DNA from 2 places in the Alishewanella sp. SMS8 genome. Region 1 is predicted to be linked to the other one. Evidence: predicted binding sites of a transcription regulator. Region 1 holds the regulator's gene; the other holds the start of a gene.
The links. Region 1 encodes FNR, which switches genes on or off when oxygen is low (the NO sensors DNR and NnrR bind a similar motif). Its sites were predicted from a motif close to TTGATCTAGATCAA; they were not measured.

Region 1 (12,730 bases):
ATTATGGGGTATTGTTGGCATGGTGGTGGGTGTATTACTTGCAGCCCAGTTATACTGGCCAGCGCTTAACTTCGACACCCCGTGGCTGACCTACAGCCGTCTTCGTCCCTTACACACCAATGCGGTTATCTTCGCGTTCGGAACCAGTGCTTTGTTCGCCACTTGTTATTATGTTGTGCAACGCACCTGTCAGGTCCGTTTGTTTGCTGAAAAGCTGGCCATGTTTACATTTTGGGGCTGGCAAGCGGTTATTGTTGCCGCGGCAGTTACCTTACCGATGGGTATTAGCCAAAGTAAAGAATATGCCGAGCTAGAATGGCCAATCGATATTTTAATTACTGTCGTTTGGGTGTCGTTCGCGATTGTTTTCTTTGGTACTTTAGCCAAACGTAAAACCAGCCATATCTATGTGGCTAACTGGTTCTACGGTGGTTTTATTATCACGGTTGCTGCGCTGCACATTGTCAACAGCATGGTTATCCCACTTAATTTAGTTAAGTCTTATTCCATTTATGCCGGTGCCGTCGATGCCATGGTGCAGTGGTGGTATGGTCACAATGCGGTCGGCTTCCTATTAACCGCAGGCTTCTTAGGGATGATGTATTACTTCGTACCTAAACAATCAGGCCGCCCTGTTTACTCATACCGCTTATCGATTGTGCACTTCTGGGCACTGATTGCGTTATATATTTGGGCAGGCCCACACCACTTACATTACACTGCCCTGCCAGACTGGACCCAGTCTTTAGGTATGGTGATGTCAGTGATTTTATTCGTACCAAGCTGGGGCGGTATGATCAACGGTATCATGACCCTGTCAGGCGCATGGCATAAACTGAAAACCGACCCTATCTTACGCTTCTTAATCGTTTCCTTATCATTCTATGGTATGTCGACGTTTGAAGGCCCAATGATGGCAATCAAATCAGTTAATGCATTATCGCACTATACTGATTGGACTATCGGCCACGTGCACTCAGGTGCTTTGGGTTGGGTTGCGATGATTTCAATCGGCGCGATGTACCACTTAATCCCTACTGTCTTTAATAAAGCCGGTATGTACAGCGTAAAACTGGTCAACACTCACTTCTGGTTACACACTATCGGTGTGGTACTTTACATCGTTGCTATGTGGATCAGCGGTATTATGCAGGGCATGATGTGGCGTGCAGTGAACACTGACGGCACCCTGACTTACAGTTTTGTACAAAGCCTTGAAGCCTCTATGCCCTTCTATCTGATGCGTTTTATCGGTGGTGTATTCGTTGTAACAGGTATGTTAATCATGGCCTACAACGTCTACAAAACGGTAAGTAGTAAACATCCCGCTGCACAGCCTGCAGTTGCAACGGCTTAAGGAGACTGACCATGCAAAAGAATCATCATGAAAAAGTCGAAAAAAGCGTGGGCTTGTTAGGGGTGTTAACTATCGTCGCCATCAGCTTCGGTACCCTAGTACAAATTACGCCTTTGATGTTTATGGAAGAAACCACGCAACCGATTGATGGCTTAAAGCCTTATACAGCGCTGCAGATGGAAGGTCGTGATATCTTCATTCGTGAAGGTTGTACCAACTGTCACAGCCAGATGGTGCGTCCATTCCGTGCTGAAGTAGAACGTTATGGTCACTACTCTGTTGCCGGTGAAAGTGTTTGGGAACACCCATTCTTGTGGGGTTCCAAGCGGACGGGTCCAGACTTAGCTCGTGTGGGTCAACGGTATAGCGACGACTGGCATTATGCTCACTTAATGGATCCACGTTCAGTGGTGCCACAGTCAAATATGCCAGGTTACCCGTGGTTAGATGCTAACCTGCTTGATGGCAAGTATACCGCGAAAAAATTAGAAATATTCCGTAAGTTCGGCGTGCCGTACACGGATGAAGATATCGCTGGTGCAGCTGAAGCAGTGCAAGGTAAAACTGAAATGGAAGCCCTGATTGCGTATCTGCAATCACTGGGCACAGCCTTAAAGTAATCGCCATGGAATTTGCAACAGTTCATAGCATTCTGACAGTGATTCTGTTCGTCGCGTTTGTTGCTTTCGTTATTTGGGCTTACAGTAAAAAACGTAAGTCCGATTTCGATGAAGCAGCCAACCTTGTTTTTGATGACGAGCCAGAATCAAAAAAACAACATTCTAAACGGGAGTCGGAGCATGAGTAGCTTCTGGAGTCTTTGGATTTGGGTACTAACCATCCCAGTATTGGTGCTGTGTTTAGTCCTGATCATGTGGAACTTAAAAAACTATGTCGGTGTGCCTGAAGATGAGACCACTGATCACGAAGTGGATGGCTTAAAGGAATTTAACAACCCACTACCAAAATGGTGGACTTACATGTTCCTTGCCACCTTAGTCTGGTCGGTGTTTTACTTAGCCGCCTATCCAGGTTTAGGTAATTACAAAGGTTTCTTAGGTTGGACCAGCTCTAACCAAGGTATCAAATCTTTGGAAGAATCTCGCCAAGCGGTATTACAAGCGCAAGCTGAAGGCCGTAACGTACAGTTAGATATGGAAGTGGTTAAAGCTGATGAAGTTTATGGCCCCGTATTTCAACAATTTGCTCAGCGCGACGTGTTGGACCTAGCCTACGATCCAGAAGCCTTAAAGATTGGCCAGCGCTTGTTCTTACAAAACTGTGCCTTATGTCATGGTTCTGATGGGCGCGGCCAACGTGGCTTCCCAAATTTAACCGACAACGATTGGTTATATGGTGGCACAGCAGACAAGATCAAAGAAACCTTATTGCACGGTCGTAAAGCCGCCATGCCGGGTTGGGAAGCCGCACTAGGTGACCAAGGCATCAAAGAGATGACTGCTTATGTTCTGCAGTTATCAGGTCGTGCTGTTAACGAAAAAGATGCCGAAGCCGGTAAAGCGAAATTTGGTATGTGTGCTGCCTGTCACGGTGTTGATGGTCGTGGTAGCGTTGCGCACAACTTACCTTTCGGTGCCCCTAACCTAACGGATAACATTTGGTTGTATGGCGGTTCTTCAGCCACTATCGAAGAAACACTGCGTTTAGGTCGTTACGGTGTTATGCCAGCCTTTAAAACAACGTTAGGCGAAGACAAGGTGCATATCCTAACGGCTTATGTGTACCGACTGTCAAATCCGGAAGACTTGCGCTAAACCGCACAGCAATCCGAAGCGCACTAAGCCCCGTAAAGGGGCTTAGTTTTATGAACGAGGTGAGTTATGCAAGAAGATACTAAACCCTGGTATAAATACGCTTGGACCTGGGTGTTAATCGCCATCCCTGTGGTTACCGCATTAAAAGCCGTTCACACCGTTGTGGTGATGCAGCAGCATAAGCCTGAGATCGTCATTGACGACTATTATCAAGCCGGTAAAAGTATCAATATGCAACTGGCGAAATATCGCGAAGCCGCCCTGCGCAATATGGATGCACGTATTTTAGTCGCCGGTAACCGGGCGGTCATTCGATTTACTGAAAACCAAGTATTGGGTGAAACTATTCATCTTGATTTTTACCACCCTACCCTAGGCGCACATGATTTTGCGGTTGATGCCGAACGCAGTGGCGAGCTACTGTATGTGGCAACATTACCGATCACGCCAAACGGCCGCTGGCGTTTAACCGTATCAGACAAATCCGAAGAATGGCGACTGCGCGCCAACTTAACACTGCCGGCAGAACAAGAAATTAAACTGGGTTATTAAGAAGGATAATGGCTGTGGCAGCAGTGAGGTGTTTTCATTGCCATGAAACGGTACACACTGGCGATCGTTTTACTTTAAACGTTGACGGGCAAGAACATTATTTTTGCTGTGCTGGCTGCCAAGCCGTCGCTGATACTATCTTTAGTAATGGTCTTGCCGATTATTATCGTTTTCGAACGGCTGCAGCCACTAAGATCGATGCTCTACCTTTGGATCTCAGCGCCGAATTAAGCCAATTTGATAACGAGGCGGTGTTAGCCGATATTAGTCAGCAGCATAATGAGCTAACCGATATTGAATTGTCCATCAGTGGTATGAGCTGTGCAGCTTGTGCTTGGCTTATCGAAAAACAACTTCGCAAACTACCTCAGCTCCACAGTGTGAGCATTAATGCCTCAACCCAGCGAGCGTTGCTGCGATTTGATAGTAAACAGCTGTCACTCAGCGCTATTTTACAACGTATCAACGATATTGGTTATCAAGCCAGTCCCTTTGTGGCCGATCAAGAAGAGCACAAATTCAAACTCGAGCTTAATCGTTATCTCAAGCGGCTCGCGGTATCCGGCATTTTAACTATGCAAGTGATGATGCTGGCTTTTGCGCTGTATTTTGGTGAATACACTGGCATTGAAACAGCCCATGAAGGCTATCTGCGTTGGATCAGTTTGCTTTTAACGATCCCTGTGGTGCTGTATGCCGCTAAACCTTTTGTAGTCAGTGCTTGGCGCAGTATTAAGGCACGACAAATGAATATGGACGTGCCGGTTACGCTGGCCCTGTATTACACCTTTTTTGCATCTGCGTATGCCACCGCGATGCAAACCGGCGAAGTGTATTTTGAATCCGTTTGCATGTTTACCTTCTTGCTGCAATTAGGCAAATTCTTTGAATTCCGCGCCCGTGCGCAAGCCCGCGAAGCGACCAGTAATTTATTAAAAATCATGCCGGTTACGGCCACCCTACACACCGAGCAAGGGCCACAGCCCACATCGGCTCGGCGCTTACAAACGGGCGATATCATCTTAGTTAAAGCCGGTGAAACCCTGCCCGCCGATGGCATAGTAAAAGACGGGCAAAGCTCAGTTGATGAGTCGATGTTAACCGGTGAATATCGCGCGATCAGTAAAACAATTGGCGATACAGTATTGGCCGGTAGCGTTAATCACGATGGTTTATTACAGGTTCAAGTAAGCCGAGTTTTAGCCCATTCGCGCTTGGGTCAAATCATTCAATTACAACAACTGACGCTGAGCCAAAAACCGAAACTAGTCGAAAAAACCGACCAATTAGCCAAGTATTTTGTCGAGCGTTTATTGGTGATCGCCCTGCTCACTTTCTTACTTTGGTATTTCTGGTGGGATCCTAGCCGCGCATTTTGGGTCACCCTATCGGTGTTAGTTGCCACCTGCCCTTGCGCCCTTAGCTTAGCGACCCCCACGGCGATAACCTGTGCCTTGGCCAGATTAAATCGACAAGGCGTGCTGATTAAAAATGCTCAAGTGCTTGAGGTTTTACCCAACATTAGCCATATCGTGGTAGATAAAACCGGCACCTTAACTGAAGGTAAATTTAGCTTACAACAGGTGCACAGGGTCAACCCTACCCTAGCTGAAACCGATTTACTTAACTTAGTGGCCAATTTAGAACAATATTCTGAGCATCCGATTGCCCGGGCCTTTGCGCCGTATTTAACGCAGCCCCTAACATTAAACGACGTACAGGTAGCCATTGGCGCCGGTATTCGTGCTCGTTGGCAAGGCCAGCAACTCAAAGTGGGCAGCGCACAATTTTGTGGCGTACCAGCAGAGCCAGAATGGCAGGTGTATTTTACTCTTGATAACCAACTGCAAGCTAAGTTAAAACTTGTAGATAAATTACGCGAAGAAGCGACGGCGTTAATTCAGCAACTTCAGCAGCAAGGCTATAAACTGGGGATGTTAACCGGTGATCACTCGGTACAAGCAGAACAATTAACCGCAGCATTAAAACTCGACTTTATGCACAAAGGCTGCAGCCCTGAAGATAAAGTCACCGAGATCCAACAATTAATCGCAACAGGTGCCAAAGTGCTGATGCTGGGTGACGGTATTAACGATAGTCCGAGCTTTAACGCTGCGCATATTTCAGTTGCGGTGCAATCTGGCACCGATTTATCGAAAAACCAAGCAGATGTGGTATTTTTAAAAGCCGATTTACGCTTATTACAAAACCTTCTTCAAGGTGGCAAACAAACCTCCCGGGTGATCAAGCAGAACCTTGGCTGGTCAGTGGGCTACAATCTGGTTATTATCCCTTTAGCCGTTGCGGGTTTTGTTTCCCCTTACATTGCCGTGATTGGCATGTCGTTTAGCTCGCTGTTAGTGGTATCCAATTCATTGAGGTTACTGAAAAAATGAGCATTATCTATGTACTGATCCCGATTGCCATCCTGTTTGTGGCTATTGGCATCGGTATCTTCTTTTGGGCGGTGCGCTCAAAGCAATTTGAAGATTTAGAAAAAGAAGGCTTAAGTATCTTGTTCGACGAAGATAAGCCCAAAGTGATACCACCGAACAAGCCTGATGAACATTGATTATGTCGCGGCGCTGCTGATTGGTTTTTTAGGCAGCAGCCATTGTTTAGTCATGTGCGGTGGTATTGTTGCCGCCTTGCAATTTGCCATGCCGGCCCAAAGTGCTTGGCAAAAGTTTCGCTTACAATTGTTGTTAAGCCTTGGCCGCTTGATTACCTATACCTGCTTTGGTGGCTTGGTCGGTTATTTTGGTGCGACCGCCATGGGCATTACCGGAGCCACTTTTATTGGGTTGCGTTTATTGGCCGGCTTATTATTACTGGCAATGGCGCTGTATATTGCCCGGCTTTGGTTTGGTTTAACGCGTTTAGAGCGCGCAGGGCAAGGTTTGTGGCGCTTTATCCAACCTTATACGAAGCGCTTATTACCGCTTGATAGCAGTGTTAAAGCCCTAAGCTATGGCATGTTATGGGGCTTTTTGCCTTGTGGTTTGGTTTATTCAACCCTTAGTTGGAGTTTAGCCAGCGGCAGTGCCAGTAGCGGTGCACTGATCATGTTACTTTTTGGCGTCGGCACCTTACCTGCGTTACTGGTATTTGGCTCCGCGGCTAATAGCCTAGTCAAACTAAAAAACCAACTATGGTTTCGTTACAGTGCGGCATTACTGTTAGCGGTTTATGGTTTTTACACGATATGGCTTGCTTTGCATAGACTAGTTTTTTAAGCTGTTACCCTATTAAGGGTAAAAGGGTGTGTGTGATGCAACGTTCAGCTATAAATTGTCAGGATTGCGGTTTTAGTCAGCTGTGTTTACCGTTTTCGCTCAGTGAGCAAGAAATGAGCAAACTTGATGATATCATTCAGCGAAAGCGCCCTTTGCACAAAGGCGATATGTTGTTTGAAAGCGGTAACGAGCTTAAATCGCTATATGCCATCCGCACGGGCTCTTTTAAAACCTTCACGCTCACCTCACAAGGTGAGCAGCAAATCACCGGCTTTCATTTACCTGGCGATGTCATTGGTTTTGACGCCATCAATACTGAAAAACATGCCAGCTATGCTGAAGCCTTAGAAACCGGTATGATTTGTGAAATACCCTATCAAAACCTTGAAAATCTGTTAAGTCAATTACCTAAACTACGCCAGCAAATGATGCGTTTAATGAGCCAAGATATTCAATCTGATCAACAAATGATGTTGCTGTTAAATCGTAAAACCGCAGAGCAAAAATTGGCAACTTTTTTAAATCATTTGGCTTCTCGTTATGGCAATCGTGGTTTTTCTGAAAAAGCCTTCCGGCTCAGTATGACCCGCAGCGACATTGGTAATTATTTGGGCTTGACCGTAGAAACCATCAGCCGTTTGCTGAGTAAAATGCACAAAGATGAAATCATTCAAGTTGATGGCAAGCTTATCACCATTTTGGATGCCCCCAGCTTAACCGCGCTTTCAGGCCAATGTTAACTCCCTTTAACTTGATATAGCACAAACATAAATCCCTATTAATCGCTTATCTTGGTCTACACTTAGATAAGCTGATTGACTTAAGAGGGAAGCTTTAATGTCTATTTACAATAATGTGTTAGTGGTTTTAGATCCGAGCGCTGATGAGCAAAAAGCGCTCGATAGAGCCATCGAACTTGCCCGCAAACAAGGCTGTCAACTGACCGCTTTTCTTAGTGTTTATGAATTCTCTTACGAGATGACCACCATGTTATCGGGTGACGAGCGCGAATCGATGAAACAGTCGGTGATTAAAGATCGCGAGCTTTGGGTCAAAACCTTTTTAGAACAACCCAGCGCCTTGGGTTTAAACATCAAAATGCACGTGGTTTGGCACAATCGCCCCTTTGAAGCCGTGGTGAAAACCGTCTTAGATAATGATTATGATCTGGTGATCAAAGGGACGCATGATCATGATGTTTTAAAATCGATGATTTTTACGCCGACCGATTGGCATATTTTGCGTAAATGTCCTTGCCCAGTATTGTTAGTTAAAGATCATGCATGGCCTGCTAAAGGCAATATCATTGCTGCCGTTAATGCGGGTAGTGAGCAAGAACATCACCTGTCATTAAATCAACGGGTGATCCACAAAGCACAACAAATGTCGCAATTACTCGATGCTAAGGTGCATTTAGTCAATGCCTATCCCGGCACCCCGGTGAATATCGCGATTGAGATCCCCGAGTTTAATCCACAAGAATACAATGACACCCTTCGCCGCCATCATAAAGATGCGATATTAAGTCTGGCCGAAAAACATCAAATTAGTAACGAGCAATGTCATGTGTTAGAAGGTATGCCCGAAGACGTGATCCCGAAACTGGCCAAAAAGCTGGATGCCGAAATGGTCATTATCGGCACTATTGGGCGTACGGGCTTATCCGCGGCGATCATTGGTAATACCGCTGAACATGTCATCGACCGCCTAGATTGCGATGTATTAGCCATGAAACCGGCTGACTTTATTTGTCCGCTTGAAAAAAGCTAATTATCAGACTTTGGTAAAGGCGCGAGGTTGGGTATAATGAGCGCCTTTTTTCTGGCGGGTAGTTACTGATGTCGCACGCAGCACAAGCAAAAGCTCAATACAATCTGAACAAATTACACAAAAGATTGCGCCGGGGTGTGGGTCAAGCCATTGCTGATTTCGGCATGATTGAAGAAGGTGATAAGATCATGGTCTGCCTTTCTGGCGGCAAAGACTCTTACACCATGCTCGATATCCTGATGAATTTACAGCAATCCGCGCCGGTAAATTTTAGCCTTATTGCCGTTAACCTCGATCAAAAACAACCTGGCTTCCCTGCTGAGGTATTACCTCAGTATTTAAACCAGCTGGGTATTGAATATCTGATTGTTACTGAAGATACCTACTCGATAGTCAAAGATAAAATTCCAGAGGGTAAAACCACCTGTTCGCTGTGTTCACGTTTGCGCCGGGGCATTTTATATCGTACTGCAAAAGAGCTGGGCGCCACTAAAATTGCATTAGGCCATCATCGTGATGATATGCTTGAAACCCTGTTTTTAAACATGTTTTATGGTGGCAAGATGAAATCGATGCCGCCTAAACTGGTCAGTGACAACGGTGAACATATCGTGATCCGACCTTTAGCTTATTGCAAAGAAAAAGACATTGAAAAATACGCTGTCGCGCGTGAGTTTCCGATCATCCCTTGTAACCTTTGTGGCTCACAAGACGGCCTGCAGCGCCAAGTGGTCAAAGAAATGCTGCAAGATTGGGATAAACGCTTTCCTGGGCGCATCGAGACCATGTTTCAAGCCATGCAAAACATCGTGCCATCACATTTAGCAGATAAATCGCTGTTTAATTTCGCAGGGCTGACGAAGGGTGACGCTTTAGCGACTGAGGGTGATTTAGCATTTGATAAAGCGACCATCCCCAGCATTCCGGTTGGCTTAGAAATAGATAACGAAGATGAGCAGCCGCTGCTACAAGCGGTCGAGTTAAACTAGCTCCTTGATTATCTCTGCGCTTTAACTTGGCATCATGCTGTTAGAGCGCAGCTTTTCACATCGGCATTGCAGCGCGATATGCCAGCCTGCCTTTGATAACCATGCTGCACCTTGGCTTATGCGCACTTGGCTTCTTAGCTGTGATGTCCAGCTAAAACCATACCCAACAGCACATCGCAGCGCAGGAAATAGCAATCAGCTTAATCTTCTAAAAAACGTCGATTATAACGGATCATGGCGGTTATCTCTTCGATGTACTCTTCACCACGTTCAGAATAAGCATGCAACCCATGCGCCAATGCTTCACCACGTATGGGGCGATCCTCTTCACGCAACTTCCAGCGGATTTGGCGTAACGACTCATAGGTATGAAAAGTATTCAGATTATAAAAATAACTGCTAATCGCTGCGGCGGCATCTTCAAATCGGGCCACTTCGTGAAACTGATCTTCAGCACGATTTAATGGCACGAGGCCACAGCCCTCCCGAAAGCACCATTGCCCAAAAAAGTTATAGCCTTCCACGGCAAAACGACTAGTGCCCCAAGCCGACTCATTGGCTGCCTGCATTAAGACTAAACTCTCCGGAATAATATCCACGCGCAACAGTAATTCTTGCAGCGATGCCATATCCGTTTCAGTAATATCTAAGCGGAACTCATCATACAAACTATAAAGAAAGGCATATTCGTCGATATGTAAGCGCATATTCTTACGCTTTTTATCTTCAATTTCTAATAATTGCTCGCGCAATAACAGCAAGCGTTGATTTTCGCGACGCACGTGAGGGCGCAAATAATCAAAAAAAGCTTTTTTCTTTTTACGGACATCCGTAATGGCATTAAAGTCGGGTAACGGCCGAGCGGGAATTTCAGAGCGAGGATAAGCCAACCGCTGTAGCAGTTTTTTCTGATCAGCCTGCGATAATGCAGACAGCCGAGTTGGGATCTGCCATTGCTCGAAAGACTCGAGCGAATCGCTTTCTTTTAATGGTTCGAGTTGGCTAAAAGGGCTTAACGTGGCAATCAGCACCCCTAACCAAAACAATACCAGCAATAATTTTCGGAAAAACAGCATTAACCACCTTTGTCATGAAACAACAATTCAACACTATTAGAACGTATTATTATTATTTAGCCTGCCATTCTACCGCCTTAGTCTGCTAGATTCGACCAAAAGTTGCCACGCTGGGTTTTTTTACGCATTTTATGCTGAAATCATTGCAAATTTAGTCTGTCTGATAAAAACTGGCTTGGTAAGATTTAGCTGTCTGGATGGATATAACGGGGTAAATGGCGAAGATATGAAACCAATTGAACGTTCAACTAAGTTAGATGGGGTATGTTATGACATCCGTGGGCCAGTTGCTCGAGAAGCCAAGCGCATGGAAGAAGAAGGTCATCGGATCCTAAAACTCAATATTGGTAACCCTGCCCCATTTGGTTTTGAAGCACCCGATGAAATTCTCAAGCACGTTATTCATAATTTGCCAACGGCACAGGGCTATTCTGATTCACAAGGTATCTATCCGGCGCGAGTGGCTGTCGCGCAATATTATCAACAACGGGGTATTCGTGGTGCCGATGCCGATGATGTTTATATCGGTAATGGCGTCTCTGAATTGATATTGATGGCCTTACAAGGTTTATTGAATACCGCCGATGAAGTGTTAGTGCCGATGCCCGATTATCCGCTATGGACTGCCGCAGTTAATTTAGCGGGGGGCAAAGCGGTACATTATTTATGTGATGAACAGCAAGACTGGTATCCTTCGCTTGAGGATATTAAAGCGAAGATCAGCAAAAAAACCCGTGCTATCGTGTTAATCAACCCGAATAACCCAACCGGTGCGGTGTACAGCCCTGAATTCTTACGTGAACTGCTTGAAATCGCCCGGCAACATAAGCTGGTGGTGATGAGTGATGAGATCTACGACAAAGTCTTATACGACGGTACAGAGCATGTCAGCACGGCAGCATTAGCAGATGATTTAGTAATGCTGACCTTTGGTGGCTTATCTAAAAATTACCGCATAGCCGGTTTTCGCATCGGTTGGTTGTTTATCTCTGGTGCAAAAAAGCTCGCCAAAAACTATATCGAGGGTTTAAATATCCTGGCCTCGATGCGGTTATGTGCCAATGTGCCCTGCCAGCACGCCGTACAAACGGCACTGGGCGGCTATCAAAGCATTAATGAGCTTACCGTTCCTGGTGGCCGTTTATACGATCAAATGGATTTGGCGCACAAGTTGGTCAATGAGATTGATGGAGTAAGCTGCATGCGCCCAAAAGGCGCCATGTATCTCTTCCCCAAAATTGATTTAAAGAAATATCATATTAAAGATGACGAACTGTTTGTGTTAGATTTTTTACGGCAACACAAAGTGCTGTTAGTGCATGGTCGCGCCTTTAACTGGCCAGAACCGGATCACTTTAGGATCGTTACACTGCCGCATAAAGATCAATTACGACAGGCAATTAGTAAGCTTGCACAATTTTTACCCAGCTATAGCCAAGAATAAAACATGACGCTTTAAGAACTTCATCTGTAAAAATGCCGTGTTTGACACATCACTGTTGTCAGCACGGCGTCAAGCAGGTATGCTCGGCCAGGTTGTAGCCATCTGGATAGCAAAATGTCTGCTGAATACTCTTTCCAATCTCTGTTTGAAGCTTTTACGACGCAACTTGCTGCAGTCGTATTTTACGCCTTTTCCTTTAATGGCGTGGATATTCCCTTGGTCATGATTTGGCTGATCAGCGGTGCCATCATTTTTACCCTATACCTCGGATTTATTAATATCCGTGGCTTTCGCTATGCGATTAGCCGCTTATTCGCCAAACCAGAACGTGATAGCGCCGGTGAAATCTCCCCTTATAAAGCCCTAACCACCGCCCTCTCTGGTACGGTGGGTACAGGTAATATTGCAGGTGTGGCGATTGCTATCAGCCTTGGCGGCCCGGGCGCGACGTTTTGGATGATCATGGCCGGTTTATTGGGTATGTCGACCAAGTTTGTCGAATGTACCTTGGCTGTGAAGTATCGTCAGCAA
Region 2 (6,233 bases), on a different contig from region 1:
GTGGCACAACGTTTTTAGCTTTTGGCATTGATCCTGAGTTTGCCAATTGTGTTGATGGCTTAGTGTTAGTCGATTTATCCTTAGTAACAGCAACTAAACGCGCTCGATATCTAGACTAGTGCTAAGATTGTTTAAAGTTCAGCCAAGATTCAGCCATCTTCCTTTATAACTTGAGTGTATGCTACACCAAAGAGTGTTGTGGGCCAGTTGCCAAACGCAGCACTGAGGAGGAATTATGCAAGTCTATCGAGCTTTGCAATCGGTGTTATTGCTCACCCTGCTATTAGTGAGCACAGGCTGTGCTTCGCAAACGAAAAGTAGCAATGCCACTGTGCAAATCAGTGATGCAGAATTTGATCAAATGCTGGCCCCAGTGGCCCTGTATCCCGACAGTGTACTGACGCATGTGCTGATCGCCGCCACCTATCCATTAGAAGTGGTGCAAGCGGCACGTTGGTTAGAACAAAACCCCAACCTTACGGCAGAAATGGCGGTTGAAGCAGCGAGCTTACAAGATTGGGATCCTAGCGTTCAAGCGTTAACGGCCTTTCCTCAATTGCTAAACCGCTTAAATGAAGATCTGCAGTGGACACAGCAACTTGGTGAAGCCTTTTTAACCGACGAAGCAGCCTTATTAGCCAGTATCCAACGTTTACGTGAACGCGCCTATGCGCAAGGTTCACTGCGTAATAGTGAACATGTCATCGTAGAACGTCAGCGTGAGGTGATTGTGATTGAACCGGCGCGGCGCGAAGTGATTTATGTGCCCTACTACGACACCCGCGTTGTCTATGGTAACTGGTGGTGGCCTACCCATCCACCGGTTTATTGGCATGGCCCAGCTGCATACCGCAATCAAGTGAGCTTTTACTGGGGCTCGGGTTTTCAGATCCGGCCATCATTTTATTTCAGCATCTTCGATTGGCAGCATCGCCATGTCGTCGTGCAACACAACTACTATTATGAACCCCCACGCTATTACCCTAAGCGTCAGCATTTCCACCAGGCTCCCCGCTGGCAACATGATCAATACCATCGCCGGGGTGTGTATTATCGTCAACCCCAGATCGTACACCGCAATAACCACTGGCGTGACGAGCGAAAGCATTCTAATCGTCCGAATGTACAGCCTGAACAAAACGTCGGAAGCTTTATCCCTGCCGACAGTCGTTTACGTCAAAGTAATGTAAGACGTGAACAAGAAGCGGCTCGTCAAGCGCAGCGCAGCAATGCGTCGACAACCCGACCGAATGAGCGAGAACGCAACACAGGCCGGATTGCTGAAAAGTGGGCAGAGAATGAGCAACGGACCCAACCGATCACTGCGCCTGTGACCTCTCAGGTAAAAGGCCAGCAAGACAGAGTAGGCTCTGAACGCATACAACCCTTTAATCGCCACAATGAACAGCGGATCCAACCGATTGAGCGTGCCACACCTAACGTACAACAGCCGCAGTCGATGAGACGAAATGCACCTGAGCAACGCATCCAACCGATTAACCGCGCTGAACAGGAACAACGCATTAAAAGTGTCTTAAGCCGCAATGCGCCAGAGCAACGCATACAGCCCGTAACCCGGCCTGTGCAAGAACAACGTATGCAATCGGTTAATCGCAATGCGCCAGAGCAACGCGTACAACCGGTAACACGACAAGTGCAAGAACAACGCATGCCATCGCTTAATCGCAGTGCGCCAGAGCAGCGTGTGCAACCTGTAACACGTCCAGTGCAAGAACAACGCGCACGGCCCGTGCAAGAACAGCGGATCCGGCAGCGCCCAGAAGCTAATCAGTCTGCCCGAGTCGAGGCCAATTCATCTCGTCAATAACAAATTAATTAGAGGCGGCCTTTTTATTGATTTAAAACAAACTGCCAACCAAAAAGCCTGTCTACCGACAGGCTTTTTTGATCCAGCCCAAAGTATCTGCAGACGAACAGCGCACAATAGCGCCAGTTAATTATCTGGAGAACACCATGAAAGCAATCTTCACCGCAGTAGCCTTAAGTTTAACCCTATTCAGTGGCACCGCCTTAGCTGATTTTTCTGTCAATGTGGGTGCAATTAGTGTGCAGCCAAACGATAGCAGTAGCCATCTTGATGTTGTGGAAAGCGTTGCCGGTTTACCTGCAGGCTCTACCGGCGTTAAAGTTAACAACAATACCCAACTTGGCTTAACGTTCGATTATAAATTTGAAAACAATTGGGCAGTACAACTGATTGCGGCCACCCCATTTACGCATAAAATGAGTGGAGATGGCGCCTTGGACGGTTTAAACATTGGCAAAACCAAACATTTACCCCCGACGCTATTAGCGCAATACCACTTTGATATAGGAAGCGATCTCATTCAACCCTTTGTTGGTTTAGGGGTGAATTACACTAACTTTTTTAATACCGAAGCCGATCAACAATTAGTGACAACCTTGGTGGCTTTAGGTGCGGCGAACAATGGTGATGCGGTAACCATCAAACTAAAAAACTCTTGGGGTTTAGCGGCGCAAGCCGGCGTTAATGTGAAGTTCTCCGAAAACTTAGGGCTGCATCTGATGATCAGTAAAATGGACATCGATACCGATGCGCAAGTTCGAGTACAAGGTAATACCATTCAACAAGTGGATGTCAATATTGATCCGCTTGTTGCGATGATTGGCTTACGCTGGACCTTATAATATCTTCAAACGATAAACCTCTCCTGCTGGCGCTTGCCAGCAGGTTCACCAAAGGCTGCAGCCAGCTGCATCCGACCAAAGTTGGGTCTGTTCCCGCTGCACAATCTAGACTACAGTAAGGTCTAGCATTTTCGCTGCGGAGTTCACATGGCGCAAAAAACCATTTCATTGAATTGGCAACAGTTATTAAAATCCGGTAGCCGTATTTTTATTGGCTCGCATGCTGCGGTCCCCACGTTATTAATTGACGACTTAATTGCTAATGCCAAAAGTCTGCACGATATTGAAATTGTGCAATTGGTGACCTTCTCTGACAACCGTTGGGCCTCTCCCGAATTTCAGCATCTGTTCAAAGTAAATACCCTATTTATCGGCGGTCATACTATTCGCCAAGCGGTCGCAGAAGGGCGTGCCGATTATACCCCCTGCTTTATGACCGACATCCCGGCGTTGTTCACGGACGGTATTTTACCTTTAGATGCGGCATTAATTATGGTCAGCCCTGCTGATGAGCACGGTTATCACTCGTTAGGGGTTGCAGTCGATGTCATTTCGGCTGCAGCGAAAGCCGCCAAAATAGTTATCGCGCAAGTTAACCCAGCGATGCCAACAACCTATGGCCAATCCTTTATACATAAAGATGACATTGATGCGTTCTTCTATGCCGAACAAGCCTTACCGGAAATCGAACCACCCGAATTAGATGCGCGCACCGAGCGGATCGGCCAATATGTATCACTACTGGTCGAAGATGGCGCCACCATCCAAATTGGTGTCGGCAAAATTTGCGCGGCGGTCACACGTTATTTAAGCAATCACAAAGATTTAGGCTTACATACCGAGTTATTAACCGATGGCGCTTTAGATTTGATTAAAAAAGGCGTGATTAATAATCGGCGTAAAACCTTTCACCCGGGCAAAAGCGTCACCAGCTTTTGTATGGGCACAAAAAAGCTATACGACTTTGTCGATAAAAACCCTCATATCGGTTTTTATCCCAGCGAATATGTTAACTCACCGATTAATATTGCCCGCAACGATCGCATGGTGTCGATTAACAGCGCGATTGAAGTGGATCTGACCGGTCAGATTGTTTCTGATTCGATTGGCCATATGTTTTACAGTGGCGTCGGGGGGCAGGTCGATTTTAGCCGCGGTGCTTCCATGAGCCAAGGCGGTAAACCGATTATCGCCCTGCCCTCTACCGCGAAAAACGGCACCATTTCGCGCATAGTGCCACATATCAAAGAAGGCGCCGGCGTAGTCACCACCCGTGCGCATGTGCATTATGTGGTCACCGAGTTTGGGGTTGCTTCACTGCGCGGTAAAAGTATTCGTGAGCGCGCGCTTGAGTTAATTCGAGTGGCACACCCAAAGTTTCGTAATCAGTTATTAGCAGAAGTTCGCAAAAATTATTGGGTACCGCATTATCAATTACAAACACCGGTCGATGTCCCTGAGCTTGGCCCAGTAGGCTTTAAAGAGTTAACCTTTAATGGCGAAAAATTTGATATTCGGCCACTAAACCCCTCTGATGAGCGTCGCCTGCAAGAATTCTTTTATTCGCACACCAAAGAAACGCTGCAAATGCGCTACAACTCTGTGCCAACACAAATGAGCAGAGAAAAATCCTGTACCTTAGTGAGCGTTGATCAATCAAAAGACTTGGCTTTGTGTATTGTGAAACAAAAAGGCTCGGTGGTGGAGATCCAAGCGGTGGGACGTTATTACCTGATCCCAAATGAAGATAGCTGCGAAGTGGCCTTCGTGACTCGCGAAGTATTACAAGGCCGTGGTATGGCTAAACGCTTATTGGCCGAGATGATCAATATTGCAACCAGCCGAGGCCTTAACTCCATGCAGGCTTTTGTTCGTTCTGAAAATAAACCCATGCTAAAAGTGTTTGAAAATGCCGGTTTTGTGCGTTTAAAAAGTGACGACCCCACAGAAGTCTATTTAAAATTAACCATCCCAGGTAAAGGAGAAAACTGATGGCTATTACCATTTTTAGTCATCCCAGCTGTTATTACCATGACAACGGCGTCGAACACCCCGAGTGCGGTGAACGGCTGTCGGCCATTAATGATCAAATCATCCGCTCGGGAATGGAATATGTGGTTATGCAGTTCGATGCCACCCCAGCCAGTCGTGAAAGTTTGTATTTAGCCCATGGTAAACATTATGTGGATGAGCTTTTTGCCAAAGCGCCGACCGAGGGGCATATTTGGTTAGATCCTGACACCGTGATGAGCCCGAAAAGCCTTGAAGCCGCCATGCATGCCGCAGGAAGTGGTATCAATGCGGTCGACCGTGTTATGGCGGGCAACAATGAACAAGCATTTTGTGCCATCCGCCCACCTGGCCATCATGCCACCCGTGAGCAAGCCATGGGCTTTTGTTTAATTAACAATATTGCGGTAGCCGCTGAACATGCACTCAATCACTATGGTTTATCCCGTATAGCCATTGTCGATTTTGATGTCCACCATGGTAATGGTACCGAAGATATTTTCCAGCACGAACCTCGGGTACTGTTTTGCTCCTCTTTTGAACATCCGCTTTATCCTTATACCGGGGCGGATACCGAGAATGATCACATCATCAATTTACCTTTTGCCGGAGGCTGTCGCAGCCAGCAATGGCGCGATCAAGTCTCTGAGCATTGGATACCGGCTATTGATGCGTTCGCGCCACAGCTCATTTTAGTGTCTGCGGGTTTCGATGGTCATGCCGAAGATGAAATGGCGCACTTTATGTTGCGCGAAGACGATTACCAGTGGATTGGCAACGAGTTAAAACAACTGGCGGATAAGCATTGCGAAGGCCGCATTGTCGCCATGCTAGAAGGCGGCTATGCACTTAGCGCACTCGGCCGCAGTGTGGTGGCTTTTTTAAAAGGGATGATGTAACTAGCAAAACAGCAGCGACACCTAACATTTAGGCCAGTATTTAGCACACTTTGGCTGGAGGCGTCTCTTGCAGGGAAGCTAAAGATAAGCCTACATTGAGTAGGTCTAAGGCTTACAACGTCGCACGGAGTACGCAACGCCGAGTGCACACATCGTAAAATGTCATCACTTGAAACAAAAACGCCAGCACGTTTTGCTGGCGTTTTTCCATTTAGCGAAAGGTTAACCTAACCACACTCGCGCATTACGGAACATGCGCATCCATGGGCTATCTTCTTGCCAATCATCCGGGTGCCACGAGTTCGCCACGGTACGAAATACCCGCTCTGGGTGCGGCATCATAATACTCACGCGGCCATCAGTGGTGGTCAGGGCGGTAATACCGGCAGGTGAACCGTTCGGGTTCGCCGGATATTGCTCTGTTACCTGACCGTAGTTATCGACAAAACGCATCGCCACATTGCCACTTTGATTGGCCGCAGCAAAGGCCGCTGCGCTGGCAAATTCCGCATGGCCTTCACCGTGCGATACCGCGATTGGCATCCGTGAACCGGCCATACCGCTAAAGAACAATGACGGGCTTTGCTGCACTTCCACTAAGCTAAAACGTGCTTCAAACCGCTCAGACTTATTACGGACAAAGTGCGGCCAGTG

Region 2: a site for FNR is predicted at 1,855-1,868, ahead of ORJ01_RS08505 (OmpW family protein). Genes of this name have one in related genera too.

What each region holds. Positions count from the first base shown of each region.
Region 1 is NZ_JAPJEA010000001.1:159,459-172,188, forward strand. It holds gene ccoN (cytochrome-c oxidase, cbb3-type subunit I) at 1-1,357, shown strand, start outside; gene ccoO (cytochrome-c oxidase, cbb3-type subunit II) at 1,369-1,977, shown strand; gene ORJ01_RS00790 (cbb3-type cytochrome c oxidase subunit 3) at 1,983-2,165, shown strand; gene ccoP (cytochrome-c oxidase, cbb3-type subunit III) at 2,158-3,132, shown strand; gene ORJ01_RS00800 (FixH family protein) at 3,199-3,684, shown strand; gene ORJ01_RS00805 (heavy metal translocating P-type ATPase) at 3,693-6,080, shown strand; gene ccoS (cbb3-type cytochrome oxidase assembly protein CcoS) at 6,077-6,256, shown strand; gene ORJ01_RS00815 (sulfite exporter TauE/SafE family protein) at 6,246-6,920, shown strand; gene fnr (fumarate/nitrate reduction transcriptional regulator Fnr) at 6,956-7,660, shown strand; gene uspE (universal stress protein UspE) at 7,758-8,690, shown strand; gene ttcA (tRNA 2-thiocytidine(32) synthetase TtcA) at 8,759-9,679, shown strand; gene ORJ01_RS00835 (glucosaminidase domain-containing protein) at 9,880-10,755, opposite strand; gene ORJ01_RS00840 (pyridoxal phosphate-dependent aminotransferase) at 10,982-12,199, shown strand; gene ORJ01_RS00845 (sodium:alanine symporter family protein) at 12,314-12,730, shown strand, end outside.
Region 2 is NZ_JAPJEA010000002.1:201,401-207,633, forward strand. It holds gene ORJ01_RS08495 (lysophospholipid acyltransferase family protein) at 1-119, shown strand, start outside; gene ORJ01_RS08500 (DUF3300 domain-containing protein) at 236-1,828, shown strand; gene ORJ01_RS08505 (OmpW family protein) at 1,975-2,670, shown strand; gene ORJ01_RS08510 (bifunctional acetyl-CoA hydrolase/transferase family protein/GNAT family N-acetyltransferase) at 2,818-4,662, shown strand; gene ORJ01_RS08515 (histone deacetylase family protein) at 4,662-5,579, shown strand; gene purL (phosphoribosylformylglycinamidine synthase) at 5,802-6,233, opposite strand, start outside.